2 linked regions of the Pedosphaera parvula Ellin514 genome follow. The protein of the gene in region 1 interacts with the protein of each later gene in a pairwise test. Links are inferred from orthologs where the notes say so. Each region holds a gene or a part of one and is shown on either strand. Other genes may lie near its edges. The genes, in order: tpiA and pepT.

Region 1 (9,072 bases):
GATGGTGGAAGGGTTTGGATTGCCAGCGGATTTTTGAATACTTGTGGCGCAGACTGAACTGGCCTTTCCAGTAGGTGACCCAGTCGTCAAATTTGATGGAAGTGTCGTGAGGGCAAGCAAAGATGTGGATGTGATCGGGCATGATGAGGTAACTGCCGATGAGCCAAGCGGGGGAATCCTGCCAGACTTGCAGGAGAAGGGAATGGACGAGGTCGTTGGCAAGCAATTTGGCACGGTCTTCGGTGCAAAGGTTTAGGAATACGATGGTGGGTCCATGGGATTGGATGTGGACTCCACGGGCAGGGTAAGGTGCTTTTCCTGATTGTTGGGGTGGATCACCGGGCACGGGGAAAGGTTTCTCGGAAATGAATCAAGGAGTCGAGGAGGAAATTAGGAGAATCGTGAATGGAGGTTTTGAGGTCGTGAGTCGCGTCCGCGTGTCGGCTCGATGGGGTGAATGGAGTCGCCGACGGGGTTAGAATTCGGGCGAAGCCTCATTCCACCATTAAATTGATTGCTGGCGCGCCTGATTGGGTCGCGTACGCTAATCTAATAGTTGGGGTAGGCTTGCTTGGAAACGCTTTTGCCGGGGAGAGGTTCGTTGTTGTTGGTTTCGCTGTCTGGTGAATTATTCAAGACGGCAAGGGAGACGAGGTGGGGATTGGTCTGGATGACGCTGAGGGCAATGTTGAGGTTGGTGTTTTGCAGCGGGGCGGGGATGGTCGATGTGTTCCAACCGAATCCGGTGATGATGGTTTTCCTGGTGACGGCGGTGCCTTCGAAGCTGGTGGAGGCATCGTGCACCCAGTTGATGTATTGGAGAAATTGGTTGGAACTGGTGGGGCCGCCCTGATCGATGTAGATTTGCTGGCCAACGGCGTCGAGCGGGTAGGTGCCCCAGCGTTTGCGGGTGTAGGAAAAGGAGCCGACGTGGTTGATGCCTGTGTTGTAGGTATCTTTCAGATACTGGGCGCCGGCGTTTTGGAAGCTGTAAATGCCGCCCGTGCTGTGTCCAGCAACGCCGCCGGAGATGATGGTGACAAATTGTTTGAGGCCTTTGTATTCAAGATTGGCGTAGCTGTTGGCGAGCAATTGACTGAAGCAGGAGGGATAGAGATAGGTGCCACCGGTGTAAGTGCAGTCCTTATGAGTGGTCCAGTAGTTGGGCCGATTCCAGAGTTCGAACAGTTGGACGCGATCATGGAAATGCTTGACGATGGGGACGACTGCCTGGCCGGCGTAGTTGTTGATGTAGTTGTTGAGGCCGTTGCCGTTCTGGCATTCGTAATTGTTGGTATTCCATTCCGATTGCGTGCCCAGCCATGAGGTGTTGTCGATGAGGCCGATGATTTGGAGCCCGGCGGCACGCGCATTGTTTACCACGGTGTCGTAATAACCGAGCATGGTATCATTCCAGGCAGTGTTGGTGCCGATGAGGCGGAATTCGATGCGCAGGTATCCGACTTTTTCACGGACAAGACTGGCGGCTTTGGCCGGGGTGAGGAGGGGATTGCCGGAATTGTCGATCACTCTGCCGGAATCAATACCCATGGTGCCGCCTGCATGGGTGTCGTTGGCGAGGCAAAAGAGCATCAGGCTGAGAGTGAGGATGCGGATGAATGGGTGTCGGGAAGCAACAGGTGAGAAGTGTGTTTTCATGACAGGCTCAATTGCATGTTCTCGACTGTCCGGGGACGAGGTAGAGATGTCGAAAATCGCCGATTTTGTCAACGGAAAATCCCTATGCGCGAGTGCGAAAGAATTTTGAAGGCTTTCGATCTGGTTTGTGTAAGTGGTTGATGGGCAATGGAAGATAGTTTTGGATGCAAGGAGGGGGTGGACAGGCTATGTCCAACCCCCCTGCTAAGGTTGTGGGCATGACGATTGAGCTATTATCCAAATGGCGAGATCGGAAAAAGGAGGAGTGGCGGGGAGGAGGGCGGGTTATACACAACAATAATCGCCCCTCCCGTTTTTGTGGGCCTTTTGATCGCTGGCGTTGTTGCTCGTCAGTCGCAGCCCCATTAGGGGATGCTCCTTCCTCGCGCCTAGCCAGCAATCAAAATTCCCACAAAAACCATTGTATGAACTGGAATCTGGGACGGAAACGGTGCGGTTCGGAAGGTATCGGAAGCCATTGGAAGGTATTAGAAGGTATCGGAAGGTTGAAAAAAATTTTATGGGGAGTTGGAATTGTGTATTGGCTATTTTTAGGCAGTAAAAATGGGGTGCGAATTGGCTTTGACTCGCCGGGTGGCTAAGGTATCTTCTCGCCCCTGCTGATTTATGGCTAAACTGACGGTAAAAGATCTGAATGTTCGTGGCAAACGCGTTTTGATGCGCGTGGATTATAACGTCCCGATGGAAGAAAAGAACGGGGAAATGGTGATCAACGATGCGACGCGTATCGAGGAGACCCTGCCGACGTTGGAATATTTGATTGGTCAAGGGGCGAAAATTGTTTTGATGGCGCATCTGGGGCGTCCGAAGGGGACGAAGGAGCCGACGATGAGCTTGCGTCCGGTGGCGAAGAAGCTGGCGGATTTGTTGGGTCGCCCCGTGGCGTTTGTGGATGATTGCATTGGCGAGAAGGCCGAAAAAACGGCGAATGCCCTGCAACCAGGGGATGTTTTGGTGGTGGAGAACGTTCGCTATTACAACGAGGAAGAGGCGAATGATCCGGTGTTTGCAGAGAAATTGGCAAAGCTGGGCGATGTGTATGTGAACGATGCATTCGGCGCGGCGCATCGTGCTCATGCCTCGACGGAAGGTGTGGCCCGGGTGATTACGAAGCGGGGCGGGCAGGCGGCTGCGGGCCTGCTGATGGAGCGGGAATTGAAATTTTTGGGCGAAGAATTGGAAAAGCCAGCGCGGCCATTCGTGGTGATTTTGGGCGGGGCGAAGGTGTCGGACAAGATCAAGGTGATCGACAACCTGCTGGACAAAGCGGATACGATTTTGATTGGCGGGGCGATGACTTATACTTTCCGCCTGGCATTGGGCAAGAAGGTTGGGAAATCGTTGGTGGAGGCGGATAAGGTGGATGTGGCGAAGGCAGCCTTGGACAAGGCCAAAGCCAAGGGTGTGCAATTCCTTCTGCCGGTGGATAATACCGTTGCGACGCCGGTGATGACCGATAAGTTGAACAAGAAGGGCAAGCCGATCATTGATTTGACGAATCCGCGTACGAACAGCGGTTTGGACATTCCGGATAACGAAGAAGGTGTGGATATCGGGCCGGAAACCATCAAGCAATACAGTGATGTGATTTCGAAGGCCAAGACCATCTTGTGGAATGGGCCGATGGGGATTTTTGAAGACCCACGATTTGCCGAAGGATCGTTTGCAGTGGGTCGCGCAGTGGCCGAAGCAACCGGGAAAAATGGTGCAAAGAGCATCATTGGGGGCGGCGATAGCGTTAAAGCTGTCAAAAAAGCCAAGTTGGGCGATAAGGTGACTTTTATGAGTACTGGTGGTGGAGCGAGTTTGGAGTTCCTGGAAGGAACAGTTTTGCCGGGTGTGGCAGTGTTGAATGACAAGTAAACCGTGAGCTAACGGGAGTTACCGTGAGTTAACGGGAGCTAACGAGACGTAAATATTTTTTTGACGTATGGATAAAGAACGCAAGCTGATCATCGCGGGCAACTGGAAGATGAACAAGACGGTTGCCGAGGCGCTGGATTTGGTCAGCGACCTGAAAATGGAGTTGGCCAGCATCAAAGAGGTGGATATCGTGGTGTGTCCGCCATTTACGGCGTTGTGCGAGGTTTCGAAAGTGATTTTGCATTCGAACATTCGCCTGGGCGCGCAGAACATGAACGAGCATCAGTCCGGGGCTTATACGGGTGAGATTGCGGCGGGGATGCTCAAGGAATTTTCGGTGCGTTATGTTATTTTAGGTCATTCGGAGCGGCGGCAGTATCAGAAGGAGTCGGATGCGTTGATTTCGAAGAAGGCTTTGGCGGCGCATGCGGCATCGATCAAGCCGATCGTGTGCGTGGGTGAGTTGCTGGCGGAGCGTGAAGGTGGATTGATGGAAAAGGTTTTGGACACGCAGGTTCGCGGCAGCCTGGCGGGCTTGACCAAGCAGCAGATGGAAGAGACGGTGATTGCTTACGAACCGGTTTGGGCGATTGGCACCGGAAAGACGGCCACTTCTGCACAGGCACAGGAAGCGCACGCGTTTATTCGCAAGTTGCTGGTGAGCCTGTATGATGAGGCGACGGCGCGGCGGGTGCGGATTCAGTATGGCGGCAGCGTGAAGGCCTCGAATGCGCGGGAGTTGATGAGCCAGCCGGATGTGGATGGCGCGTTGGTGGGTGGTGCGAGCCTGGAAGTGAGAAGTTTTGGTGACATTATTAAAAATTCAATATAGAAAGAGACGAGTATGGGATTCCTAAGCGTTATTTTAAGCATTATTTTGGTCATTGATTGTTTGTTCCTGATCCTGCTGGTTTTGGTGCAGTTGCCAAAGAAGGAAGCGGGAGCGGGCATGGCTTTCGGTGGCGGCACGGCAGATGCGCTGTTCGGCGCGGGTTCCGGCACGGCTTTGACCAAGCTGACCAAGTATGCGGCGGGTGTTTTCTTCCTGGGAGCGTTTTTCCTCTCGATTGTGAATTCGCATGCTCGCAAGCAAAGTGATTTGGAGTTCCGCAAGCAAGTTGAGAAAGCGGGCGCGAGCGCTCCAGCGGCAGTGCCTGCGACTGCGCCAACGGTTAGCAGTAATGCGCCGATTCCTTTGACGATTACAAGCAATTCAGTTTCGACGACTCCGGTTGCCCCGAAAGTCGGTAGTAACGCCCCGGCCAAATAACCTTGCCCGATGAATTTCGAGACAAGCGCCACCAAAAAAACATTGGGGGCGCTTCGTCCTTTTTATTGGAAAGGTGTGAGCCAGTTGGTGAGCGTGGTTCTGCTGGTTCTTTGTTCCCTGGTGGTTTTCACTGGCTGTGTCCGGCATGAGCCGCGCGCGGATATTGTCATCGTAAATGGGATTGAACCGGAATCGCTGGACCCGGCGATTATCACAGGCGTCGCAGAAATGCGGATTGTCTCGTCGTTGTTCGAGGGGTTGACGCGGTTGGATCCGGTGACTGCCGAGCCGATTCCCGGGTTGGCAGAAAAATGGGAGATTTCACCCGATGGACGTATCTATACGTTTCATATGCGGACAAACCTGCAATGGTCCACGGGCGAGCCGATCACGACGGACGATGTAGTTTATTCGTGGTTAAGGGCATTGGATCCGAACACGGCCAGTGATTATGCGGGGCAGCTGTTTTATCTGGTAAATGGCGAGGCGTATACCAGCGGTAAAATAAAGGATACTTCCAAAGTCGGAGTGCATGCGCTGGATCGATACACCCTGCGCGTTGAACTTAATAATCCCACGGCATTCTTTCTGGATCTATGCGCGTTTCCGACCCTCGCGGTGGTTCCCAGGCAATGCATTGAAAAGTATGGTGACCGGTGGTTGATGGCCCGGCCATTGCCAGTGAGTGGGGCATATACTTTGGAGGCGTGGCGCATCAACGATAAAATTCGTGTGCGAAAAAATCCGCGCTATTGGGATGCTGCGAATACAAAGACTGACCTGGTTGACTTTCTGCCGATTGGTTCGCCAACCACGGCGTTGAATCTTTATGAAACCGGTGGCACGGACATTGTGTGGGACAAGGATTTGGTGCCGGTGGAATTGTTGGATGTGCTGCTTAAGCGGCCGGATTTTCATGTAGCGCCAATCCTGGGCACATATTTTATTCGTTTTAATGTAAATAAAAAGCCGTTCAATGACGTGCGCGTGCGCCAGGCATTGGCCCTGTCTCTTAACAAGGAACGGATTACAAAAAAACTTACCAAGGCGGGAGAGGAACCGGCGGAGAATTATACTCCTCCAGGCACTGCCCGCTATCACGCTCCCAAAGGCTTGGGGTACGATCCGGAGAAGGCGCGGAAGCTCTTGGCGGAAGCTGGTTTTCCGGGCGGCAAGGGATTCCCGCGTTTTGAATATATGTTCAATGCTTCTGCAGGTGGTGCAGCAAAGATACATGCGAAGATTGCGGTGGAGATTCAACAGATGTGGCGTGATGAGCTGGGCATAGAGATGGAGCTGCGCCAGGTCGAATGGAAGGTGTATCTGGCGAATCAATCCAAAATCGCTTTCGATACCTGTCGTGCGAGCTGGATTGGCGACTACAACGACGCGGATACGTTCCTGAATATGTTCATGACCCGGGAACGGTAACAATCGGACCGGTTGGAGCAATGCCCGTTATGACGAGTTAATCCGTGCGGCGGACAAGGAGAATGATCTGGCCAAGCGCGAAAAGTTGTTTCAAGAGGCTGAAACTATTTTGATCCGGGATGAAAATCCGATCATACCATTGTATTTCTATGTGGGTTTCAGTTACTTCAACACGAACAGCATCAAAGGGATTTATCCGAACATTCTGGATTCGCATCCGTTGAATGCGATCTCGAAGGTCAAGGTTGAGTCAAAGTCCAAAGCTGGTGGCAACAGTCGGGAGGCGGCCATTCACTAGGTATGTATTTTATTCGTCGCCTATTGATAATGATACCTTTGCTGCTGGTGGTGAGCCTGCTTGCATTTGGTTTGCTGCATCTGGTTCCTGGCGGGCCTTTTGATCGTGAGCGGAAGCCGGCCACGCCTGAAGTGGAGCGGAATATTGCGAGAAAATTTCACACGGATGAGTCCTTGTGGAGGCAGTATCTTCGCTATTTGGGAGTGGGTTATGATAAGGATGAAAAAGGAAATGTTCACTGGTTCGAAGGTGGTTTGATTCGAGGCGATCTCGGGCCTTCGTTGATTTACCGGAATCATTCGGTAAACGACATCATAGCACAGGGGTTGCCGGTATCACTGCCGTTGGGTTTCATGGCCTTTGGGTTTGCACTTGGCCTCGGTGTTCCGCTGGGTTTTCTGACCGCTGTGAAGCGGGGGAAATGGGAGGATTATGCCGGAAGTTTTCTGGCGATTCTGGCGATTTGTATTCCGGGAGTTGTCATGGGACCGGTTCTAGTGGTGGTTTTTGCAATCCATTACCATTGGTTCCCGGTGGCACTGTGGGAATCGTCATGGCATGCCGTGCTTCCGATGATTGCGCTCGGGATTTATTATTCAGGCCGCATAGCTCGATTGATGCGGGAAGGAATGTTGAATGTAATGCAGTCCGAGTTCATCACCGCAGCCAGGGCGAAGGGGATGAGCGAGACCACGCTGTTGCTCAAGCACGCGGTACGGATCGCGATTCTGCCGGTGGTTTCCTATGCCGGACCGATGCTGGCAGATTTGCTAACCGGGTCGTTTGTGATCGAAAATATTTTTCAGATTCCCGGGTTGGGCACGCCTTTCGTGAACAGTTTTTTGAACCGTGATTACACCGTGCAGATGGGGTTGGTAATTCTTTACGCTGCGTTACTGCTGACGCTTAATCTTTTGGTGGATCTGGCCTATCTGGCACTCGATCGGAGGGTGAAATATGAGTGAGCCGCTGATCAGCCCGGAACCCAAGCCCGCGGCAACATTGCCGGGCAGCACGGGAGCATCTTTGACTCCAGAACCGAAGTTGAACAACAATCCGCAGGTTCATCTCAGCCCGAACCAAAAGGCCTGGCGGCGGTTCAAACGTAATCGTCCCGCAGTGATTGGAGCCTGGTTCCTGATTATTCTGGTGATAGTGGTGATCGCCTGGCCGATGGTGCTGAAAGTCGCCAGCAAGTCGGGGCCGAGGGGTTTGGCGTTTGCGGTGCAGTTTGATCCGGACAAGCTTACCGATTCCTCCTTTGATCCGCCCAGTGCGCAGCATTGGTTCGGCACAGATGTGCATGGAAGAGATTTGGTGTCGCGCATTCTTTACGGGGCGCAAGTTTCGTTGCTGGTTGGCGGCTTTGGGGCGCTGATCAGTCTTATTATTGGCGTGTTGTGGGGAGCCATTGCGGGTTATCTTGGTGGACGCTGGGATAATTTCATGATGCGCGTGGTGGATATCCTTTATTCCCTGCCTTCGATCATTTTCGTCATCGTGCTAATAACCGCTTTTGAAGGCAGAATCAGAACTTTTTTCTTTGATCACCTTGCCGGCAGCAACCCTGAACTTGCCAATAATCTGGTGAAATTCACCAGACTATTTTTGTTAATCATCGGATTGGGCGCCGTTTCATGGTTGAACATGGCGCGAATTGTTCGTGGCCAGGTGCTGGTTCTTCGCAGTCGTTCCTTCGTGGAGGCGAGCAAGACGTTGGGTGCGCGGAACCGGCATATTCTCCGGCATCACATTTTGCCAAATGTTTTTGGAGTGGTGATCGTATATCTTACTTTAACTGTGCCTGCGATTGTCTTGTATGAATCGTTTCTAAGTTTTCTTGGGTTGGGCATTCAGCCGCCCATGGCCAGTTGGGGTTCCCTCATTGCGGAAGGGGCTGATCAGATCAACACCATCCGGGTTTATTGGTGGTTGCTGGCGTATCCGGGCACGATTTTGATTTTTACCCTGCTCGCGCTCAACTTCTTAGGTGACGGGTTGCGGGATGCGTGGGATGTGCGAGGCGACGATAAATAACGCCCCTTGGCCGGGTGTGCCGGGCGAAATCACCAGTACAACTTGCTTCAAACAATATCTGGCTTACTATAAAACTTCGATGAAGGCTGGATTGGGAATAATTCATCGTTGACGCTTGGGGCTTCGCAGGTAACATCCCCGACCTAAGTTTTGGTAAACTGAAATCGAAAAAAATATGGCAGTTAAAGTTGCAATTAACGGGTTCGGTCGCATTGGTCGCCTTGTGTTTCGCGCCATCGCCGAACAGGGTTTGTTGGGCAAGGAAGTTCAGGTAGTCGCCGTCGGTGACATTGTCCCGGCCGACAATCTGGCATATTTGCTTAAGTACGATTCCACCCAAGGTCGGTTCAAGGGCCAGGTTGGCTCCAAGAAATCCTCCCCTGACAAAGCGGAAGACGATGTGCTCGTGGTCAATGGCAACGATATTTTTGTGGTCAGCGCCAAGGATCCTTCCGGACTTCCCTGGAAGCAACTTGGAGTGGATATTGTCATT
Region 2 (8,407 bases), on another replicon or contig:
GAACATCTGGATCATCGAGGTGTTCATCAAGCGCCTCCCAGGTTCCCTGAAGAAGCAGTGTATCGCCAGCTGCCAACACGGTTTCGTTTGGCCCCAAGTCCTCGCCTTTGCGTTGCACGGCCAGGATGACGAGATCACTACTGGGGGTGACCATCCCTGGAAACACTGCTGTGCCAATCATCCCCGACCGGGGAGGAATCACCAGTTCCCCCAGACCCGACGTGCGGTTGAACAGAGCGTCCGCGACATCTGCGGCCGCATGCTCCGAACGAAAGGCAAGAATTTTATCTGTCGCCAGACTACACGCCGTTTTTGCTTCACCTCGAACGATGAGAATGTCGCCACATTCCAGTGTGGAGCGCTGTAAAGGGCCACCTTCATCTCCCTCTTGAATGGAAACCAGCGTCAGGCCCGGATAGTCCTTGAAATCGATACTGTCCGAGGACAACCCTATGTAAGACGAATGCGGCCGCACACGCAGCCGGAAAATCCCATCGTCGAGCGTGTACTGCTCGATGAGCGTCTGGGCGTGTTTGCTGAGATTGGATGGAATTGTCCGGCCCCTCCGCTGCGGCAGCAGGCGCTCCCCGAAAATCGCTATGATAGCCATGCTGCCAAGCAGCAGGGGGACGCCGACGATGGCGAACTCAAAGTAGCCGAAGGCTCCGATTCCCGCGTTCGTGCCGGCCTCTGAAACGAGGACGTTTACAGGTGTCCCGGTGAGCGTTAACATCGACCCGGCATGCGCTGCGAATACCAGTGGCATGAGCAGCTGCGACGGCGAGCGGCCGAGCTTGATCGCCATCACGACGACCATTGGCAGGAGTGCTGCGACTGCGCCATTCACGCTGATAAGCGCTGTGAGTAATGCGACCAGCAGCATGATAAAAATGAGCAACCGCGTGTGACTCTTCCCAGCCTTGGCGATCAGGAATTTCCCCGCCCACGCTGTTACGCCCGTTGCATCGAGTCCCGCACTGACTACGAACAGGGACGCGATGAAGATCACGGCAGGATCGCCAAGACCGCCCAAAGCTTGTTCCGCATCCAGAATACCCGTGGCATAAAGCGCCAATGCCAGCCCAATGGCCACAATCACTACCGGGATGCGGTTCCACGCGAATAGTGCCACCACTACGACTACCAGGGCGAAGGTAATGGCAATGTCATTCATAGTGTTCGTCCCTCGGCTGAATAAGATCAATCTCGAGTCCCGTGTGCATACACTTCTCGATTGCTGGTCAGACGCTCCGGCGACAGCATTGTGTCAACCTGCTCCCGCGTGAGGACGCCTGACTTCACCACAAGTTCGGCGATGTTGGCATGGCTCGCCAGTGCTTCTTTTGCCATCTTGGCTGCTGGCCCATAACCAATGTGTGGGATGAGCGCGGTGATTACTCCAACGAAGGAATCAACTTCTCTGGCGAGACGCTCCCTATTAGCAGTGATTCCCTCAACACAGTTCACGCGCAACGTCGTCATTGCTGCAGTCATCCATTTAAGATTCTCAAACAGCACGTGGGCCATGACAGGTTCAAATGCGTTGAGCTGGAGTTGCCCCGCTTCCGCAGCCATGGTCATCGTCACATCCCCGCCCGGCGACCACGAATGCCACCTCGTTCACAACTTCAGGAATGACCGGGTTCACCTTGCCCGGCATGATGCTCGATCCCGCCTGCCTTGCCGGAAGATTAATCTCATTGAGCCCCGCCTGAGGCCCCGAACCAAGGAGCCGCAGATCATTGCAAATCTTCGAGAGCTTCATCGCACTGCGCTTGAGCGTTGCGGAGAGTTCCATAAAAACTCCAACATCGGTGGTCGCTTCAATCAGGTTTGGCGCGGTGACAATCTTGTAACCGGTGATATCTGCGAGATGCTTGCGCACGGCCTCAGCGTAGCGTGGATCAGCGGCAATGCCCGTTCCAATCGCTGTTGCCCCCAGATTGATCTCTCCAAGGCGCTGAATGACACCATGTAGGGTCGCGTGATCCTCTGCCAACGTGACAGCGAAGCCTTCGAACTCCTGCTCCAGTGTCATCGGCACCGCATCCTGCAACTGCGTGCGTCCCACTTTCACAATGCCTGCAAACTCCCGCCCCTTATCATGAAACGCTCGCCCCAAAAGCTCGAGTTCAGCGAGCAGCCGCTCGATGGATAGGCATAACCCGATCTTTAGTGCTGTCGGATAGGTATCATTCGTACTCTGACTCCGGTTCACGTGATCATTGGGATCAAGGTGTTCATAGTTGCCCTTTGAGAAACCTGCCAACTCCAATCCGCGATTGGCAATTACTTCATTAGCATTCATGTTTGTGGACGTTCCCGCCCCACCCTGCAGGATGTCCACGATGAATTGATCCTGCAATTTGCTATCCTTGATCTCCTCGCACGCGCGGTCGATCAAATCAGCCTTGTCACGCTCCAGGACTCCAATTTCGGCGTTGGCACGCGCCGCAGCCTGTTTCACGCAGGCATAGCCGAAGATCAAGTCAGGATACTCAGAGATTGGGCGTCCGCTGATGGCAAAATTATCGAGCGCACGGCTGACATTTAACCCCCAATAAGCATTCGCCGGTATCTGCTTTGAGCCAAGACTGTCCGTCTCAATCCGCACGGGTCCATCAGCGGAGGCGAGGGTGTGAATGCTCCTGTGAAAAGCTCTGTTTGCTCGTTGATCGCTCATTGTTTCCTCCCTTATTTATGGGTATTTGTAATCGCTGTCTCAGCACCGTGGCCCATCAATCCAGTCACGCCTTTCGTAATAAACCAAACTCCAAAAATCAATGAAGCCACGATCGTAATCGCCCGGCTCCGACGCTCCAGCCAGGCTAGCAGCAGTTCCAGCACTCTGGCCGATTGTTTCGGCGCCACAGCGCGACTGATGATCGGCGCCAGCACAAGTGCCTGCGCAGCCACGGCGAAGAAAAGATACGCGAAGATGCTGGCCGTCAGCCCCAACTGCGCCTCATCGATGACGGCGATGGCTGAGAGCGTAAAGATCCACTGCTTCATCCCAATCAACATCAGCAATGCGCCCATGCCACACGCAGTAAGTGCCGTGATCCCATCCAGGGCCGTCATCCACTTGGGCGGCGGTGCATCCGGATCTTCTTCCTTGCACAACGTCTTGATCACGGTGGCCAGCAGCAGAACCCCCACCATCAACAGCATCGTCGAAGCCATAAAATTGGCTCCAACCTCACCGCCTGCCCTGACGGCCGAAATAAAAACATAACCAAATAAAATACCCTGCAACACACGCACTATCATCGCTCCGACTGCGAATGCCGTCGCTTTGACCATGCCCCCTTCCCCGCGCAAAAAGAGCAATGTCATGATGGCCCACATCGGTCCGCCAAACGAGGCTCCAATGATCAGTGGCAGCAAACTAACCATCAACTTAGCCATACAAAAGCAAGGTCATTAAAGTGAATCCACAACGTGCCATGGATCGGTAAGCCCATTGCAGTCGTCGTCGGCGAACCGTGCGTACCACCATGTGCCAGCAAATCAGTCGTTCCTTTCCACATAAACCATACCCCCAAAATCAACGAAGCCACCATGGTGATCCTCCGGTTGTGGCGTCCCAACCAAACCTGTGTAATCTCCAGCAATTTAGCAGCCTGCATTGGTGCAAAAACGCTGGTAATGATAGGCGCCAGCACCAGCGAATACGCTGCCACAACAAAAAAGAGATACATGAGTATCCGGCCCAACCGGCTCAACTGTACCTCGTTTATGACGGCAATGGCTGAGAGCGTAAAGATCCACTGTTTGATCGAAATCACCATGCTCAGTCCGCCTATGCCAAACGTCGTGAGCGCCGAGGCTGCGCTGAGACTCGTCATCCACTTCGGTGGTGGTGCGTCAGGATCGCCTTTCTTGCGCCATGTCCTGACGACGTTGATGAGCATGATGATGCCAGCCATCAACAGCAGAATGGAAGCGATGGGATGGGATGCGTACTCGCCACCAGCTTCGCCGGCGATAACGAACACGCAGCCGAACAAAATACTTTGAATTGTGCGAACCCCCATGGCGCCTGCGGCAAACGCCATTGCTTTGATCAAGCCCCTTTCACCACTCAACAAAAGCAGGGTCATAACGATCTCCAGCGGCAGCACAGAGGCAACGAAGACCACTGGCAGCAAGTTAGCCATTACCATTCCCATAAACCACCTGGGCCATCACAGCGAATCCACGAAGCCGGAGCTGCTTTACCCTGACCAGTCCACCAAAGCAGCAGTATCAGCCGCTCCCTTCCTATGCCGGTTTCCTTGAATTGCAGTTGGCGCCGCACTCGTTGGGCTACTCCACAATTCCCCGAGCTTCACGCACATCTCTACCGCGCGGGCCATGTTCTGCACGCTGATCCATTCGAGTGGACCATGGATGTTTTGCATGCCGGTGAAAAGGTTGGGTGTAGGCACACCCATCTCAGTTAGACGCGAGCCGTCAGTGCCGCCGCGCGTGGGACTGGAGAAATGTTTGATGCCTGACTCGTCACATGCCTCCCGTGCCAGTTCAACGGGACGCATGTCCTCCTCAAGCCAGTACCGCATGTTGCGATACTGTGGCGTGATGGTGCAGTTGATCCTGGCGCGTGGTTCGGTAGCCTGCACCGTGGTGCAGACCTGCTTGAGCAATTCGCCATGATCGCGCAGGCCATCCAGTTCGAAGTCACGAAGGATGAAGCCAAGGTCCGCTGCTGCTGGCGTGCCACTCATCTGGTAGACATGGATGAAACCCTCACGGTCAGCGGTAGTCTCAGGAGTAAGCGTGACCTGAGGCATTGTATTTATGAGCTTGGCGGCCAGATGCAGGGCGTTGACTAACTTGTCCTTGGCCTGCCCCGGATGAATCGATACACCCTGAATGTGCACGACCGCCTTGTCCGCCGAGAACGTCTCATACACAATCTCCCCAAGTTCACCGCCATCCAGTGTGTAGGCAACGTCGCATCCCAAGTCGGCTGGCAAGCGGGCGTGTACGCCGCGACCGATCTCTTCATCTGGTGTAAAACCAATTCGGATCGGGCCATGAGGCAGGTCAGGATTTTGCAGCAGATGGCGGGCAAAGGTCATGACAATCGCCACACCTGCTTTATCATCTGCCCCGAGGAGGGTGGTCCCACTGGCCGTAATGATGTCATCCCCTGCTTTCCTGGCCAGGTACGGAAACCGTTTGGGTGATAGCACGGCGTTCTGGTCGTCGGGTAGAACGATGTCACTGCCATTGTAGTTGCGGTGGACAATAGGCTTCACACCGGTTCCGCTGAAGGCAGGTGCCGTGTCCACATGGGCCAGAAAAGCGATGGTGGGTATTTCGGCCTTCACGGTGCTCGGGATACTGGCTATGACAGCGCCATAGTCGGTCAGAGTCACATCCTGCGCACCGATGGACTTCAGTTCATTCACCAGAAGTTTGAGCAGGTTGTACTGCTTCTCTGTGCTGGGTGAAGTGGCAGACTTTTCGTCACTCTGGGTGTCGATGCGGGCATAACGCACGAAGCGATCTTCAAGTTCGCTGTCGAATTTTGATTTCATTTGCGCACTTTTTTTCGCGGCAATTGAGCCAATTCTCCCAGATAGACAATCGCCGTTTCGACACCGCGATGGAACATCTCGATGGTGTAATGCTCATTGGGAGAATGCAGTCCGTCGCTTTCCAGCCCATAGCCCATCATTACCACTGGAATATTCATCATGTTGTAGATGTCCGCAACAATGGGGATGCTGCCACCGCCGCGCGTGAAAATCGGCTTATGCCCCCACCCTTTCTCATACGCCCGCTCTGCGGCTTGCATTTCCGGCAGATCAAACGGGATCAACGCAGGCTTGCCCTTGGTCAACAAGGTAACTTTTACCTTCACGGTCGGCGGCGTGATCGATTCAATGTATTTACTCAACAGCTTGTAAATCTTGTCGGGATCCTGATCGCCAACCAGACGGCAACTCACTTTGGCACCGGCCCTGGCAGGGATGATGGTCTTGGGTCCGGGACCTGAATAACCACTCCACATGCCGTTGATTTCAAGCGTTGGACGGGCTGACAGGCGCTCGCGAATCGTATATTTCTTATCCCCCCACACAGCCGGCACGCCCGTGGCTTCTTTGAACTGTTTTTCGGTCAGCGCCGCCTTCGAAATCATCTCGCGCTCTTTCGCGGTCAGCGGAACGACGTCGTCGTAGAACCCTGGCACCGCGATGGTATTGTCGGGTTTGTAGAGCTTCGAAAGAATTTCCACGAGCGCAAGCGCGGGATTGTGCGTCGCTCCGCCCCAGAAACCGCTGTGCAGATCTTCCTTCGGTCCCTGAACCTCGAGCTCGATATAAGTCATGCCTCGCAAGCTGTGCGCAATGGCCGGTTCTTCAATCGCGCGCATCCCCGAATCGCTGATCACGCACACGTCGGACTTGAGCAACTTCAGGTTCCTTTTGATAAAAGGCGCGAGATTGGGGGAAGAAATTTCTTCCTCGCCTTCAATCAGAAACTTCACATTGACCGGCGCACCGCCGCTGGCTTCCAGATACGACTCGAGGGCTTTGACATGGATGAACAGTTGCCCTTTATCGTCCGTCGCACCACGTGCATAGATCTTGCCACCCCTCTCGACTGGTTCGAAAGGTGGTGTATTCCAACCATCCTTCATCTCGGCAGGCACCACATCATAGTGTCCATATACCAGGACGGTTGGCTTGTTCGGCCCCGCACCCATCCACTCGGCATACACGACTGGATGGCCGCCCGTGGGCATTACTTTAGCGTTCTTGATGCCCAGCGCATGCAAATGCGCTGCCAACCATTCTGCTGCACGTTTAACGTCACCAGCACGTGCCGGATCGCCGCTCAGGCTGGGGATGCGGATAAATTCGTGAAGCTCGTGTCGAAATCTCTCCGAATGCTCGCGCGAATACTTGCGTGGTGCCTCCGTGGCTTGCTCCTGCTCGCTGACTTGAAGACTATCCATCCTGCCACGACCCCTTATATAGGTTTTGTGTTTTGCTCTCGGTAACATAACAATTCTCCAATTTGCGGGAGTCGGAAGTTCGCCTCCCTATTTAAATTACGATTCAGCTTCCGGCAACGAAGGGGCGCATTCTCCATCGCCTCAATCAGCAGGTTTTGAGACAAACAGGTCCATGCCCAATCGCTCCGAGAGAAACCTGGCAACGAGTTGCCCTTTGACACTGTTTCCAGCTTGGTCGAGCGGCGGCGCAAAAGTCCCCAGTCCACCTTTGCCCGGCGACACAGTGACAATCCCCCCGCCGATCCCGCTCTTTCCTGGCAACCCAATGTCGTAAAGCCAGTCACCCGAGGTCTCGTACAATCCAGCCGTGGTCATTACCGCCAAGGCATAATGGCAGACCGACGCGTCAACCACCTGCTCTTTGGTCAGGGGATTCACTCCGCCATCAGCAAGCGTGGCGCCCATGACCGCCAAATCCCTCGCGCTCACGTTCAACGAGCATTGCCTGGTGTACAAGTCGGTTACCTGCACTGGATCGAAAAAAATGCGATCGTAGCTCTGGAGCAGGCGCGCGATGCTCCGGTTCCGGTGGTTGGTTTCCGATGCTGAATGATACACTTCGTGGTCCAGTGAAAGTGTTCGGCCCGCGAAACGGGACAAGCCGTCGTGAATGAACCGCCACTTGTCGTCATGGGTTATGCCCGGCACGAGACTCGTTGTCGCGATTGCTCCCGAGTTAACCATCGGGTTCGTTCTGCCATCCTCGGCGCGTTCGATGGCCGAAAGCGAATTGAACGGAAGTCCGGTGCTGTTCACCCCTAGTCTCTTACGGGCCGCCTCGGGACCCAGGGCTTCACACACCAAGGCGAAAATGAACGGTTTGGACACGCTCATGATCGCAAACTCGTATTCCGCATCGCCAGCCTCATACACATCGCCCTTGGTACCGACCACGCATATGCCGAACAAATCCTTCGGCACTTCAGCCAGCGCCGGATAAACCTGCGAATTCTCTCCTTCCGGGTTTAACTTGAAACGCTCATGTGCCTCGGCCACCAATTCCCTCACCTTCTCGCCGGACGGTAAATGACCGGTGGATACAGGCGAGGCCTCGGCTCCTTCATCAATCTGAAATTGCGTTTGCATTTATTCTTTCTTCGGCCACTCCGCCGGTTTGTCAGAGGCAACCAAAGGCGCTCGGAATCTCGTCGACAGCGAATCGATCGATGGAGTGGACAACCATCCTCCCTCGACTCACAAGTTTATATGGAAGGCAAAAGCTTGGGTAATCATTTAAACACTCTCCTGTCCCACAAAACGAATGACGCAGGTTCATCAAAAGCCCCACGGAAGTCCCAGTATCTGCCATAATGCCAGGAGAATAGTCCAAACTACAAAGAGCACCACGACGTACGGCAACATCAACGCAACCACCGT

What was found.
Region 2: the proteins of tpiA (region 1) and pepT interact in binary tests that used the Escherichia coli proteins (3 or more experiments, as listed by UniProt). The link is inferred for Pedosphaera parvula Ellin514 from one-to-one orthologs.

What each region holds. Positions count from the first base shown.
Region 1 is NZ_ABOX02000014.1:1,384-10,455, forward strand. Bases 2,547-5,492 are described here. They hold tpiA (triose-phosphate isomerase), read left to right. Parts: upstream 2,547-3,610; coding sequence 3,611-4,375; downstream 4,376-5,492. Other genes in these bases: CFLAV_RS12775 (phosphoglycerate kinase), read left to right, coding at 2,547-3,543; secG (preprotein translocase subunit SecG), read left to right, coding at 4,388-4,813; CFLAV_RS12790 (peptide ABC transporter substrate-binding protein), read left to right, coding at 4,823-5,492. Outside these bases: CFLAV_RS12765 (hypothetical protein), read left to right, coding at 44-256; CFLAV_RS12770 (hypothetical protein), read right to left, coding at 550-1,659; more of CFLAV_RS12775, read left to right, coding at 2,287-2,546; more of CFLAV_RS12790, read left to right, coding at 5,493-6,244; CFLAV_RS12795 (hypothetical protein), read left to right, coding at 6,354-6,542; CFLAV_RS12800 (ABC transporter permease), read left to right, coding at 6,572-7,507; CFLAV_RS12805 (ABC transporter permease), read left to right, coding at 7,500-8,579; gap (type I glyceraldehyde-3-phosphate dehydrogenase), read left to right, coding at 8,755-9,072. UniProt on the Escherichia coli protein: Involved in the gluconeogenesis. Catalyzes stereospecifically the conversion of dihydroxyacetone phosphate (DHAP) to D-glyceraldehyde-3-phosphate (G3P).
Region 2 is NZ_ABOX02000075.1:13,781-22,187, forward strand. The notes cover bases 3,383-6,381. They hold pepT (peptidase T), read right to left. Parts: upstream 5,547-6,381; coding sequence 4,218-5,546; downstream 3,383-4,217. Other genes in these bases: CFLAV_RS29905 (GAP family protein), read right to left, coding at 3,383-3,408; CFLAV_RS29910 (GAP family protein), read right to left, coding at 3,396-4,160; CFLAV_RS29920 (dipeptidase), read right to left, coding at 5,543-6,381. Outside these bases: CFLAV_RS29895 (SLC13 family permease), read right to left, coding at 1-1,174; more of CFLAV_RS29905, read right to left, coding at 2,695-3,382; more of CFLAV_RS29920, read right to left, coding at 6,382-6,970; glsA (glutaminase A), read right to left, coding at 7,112-8,116. UniProt on the Escherichia coli protein: Cleaves the N-terminal amino acid of tripeptides.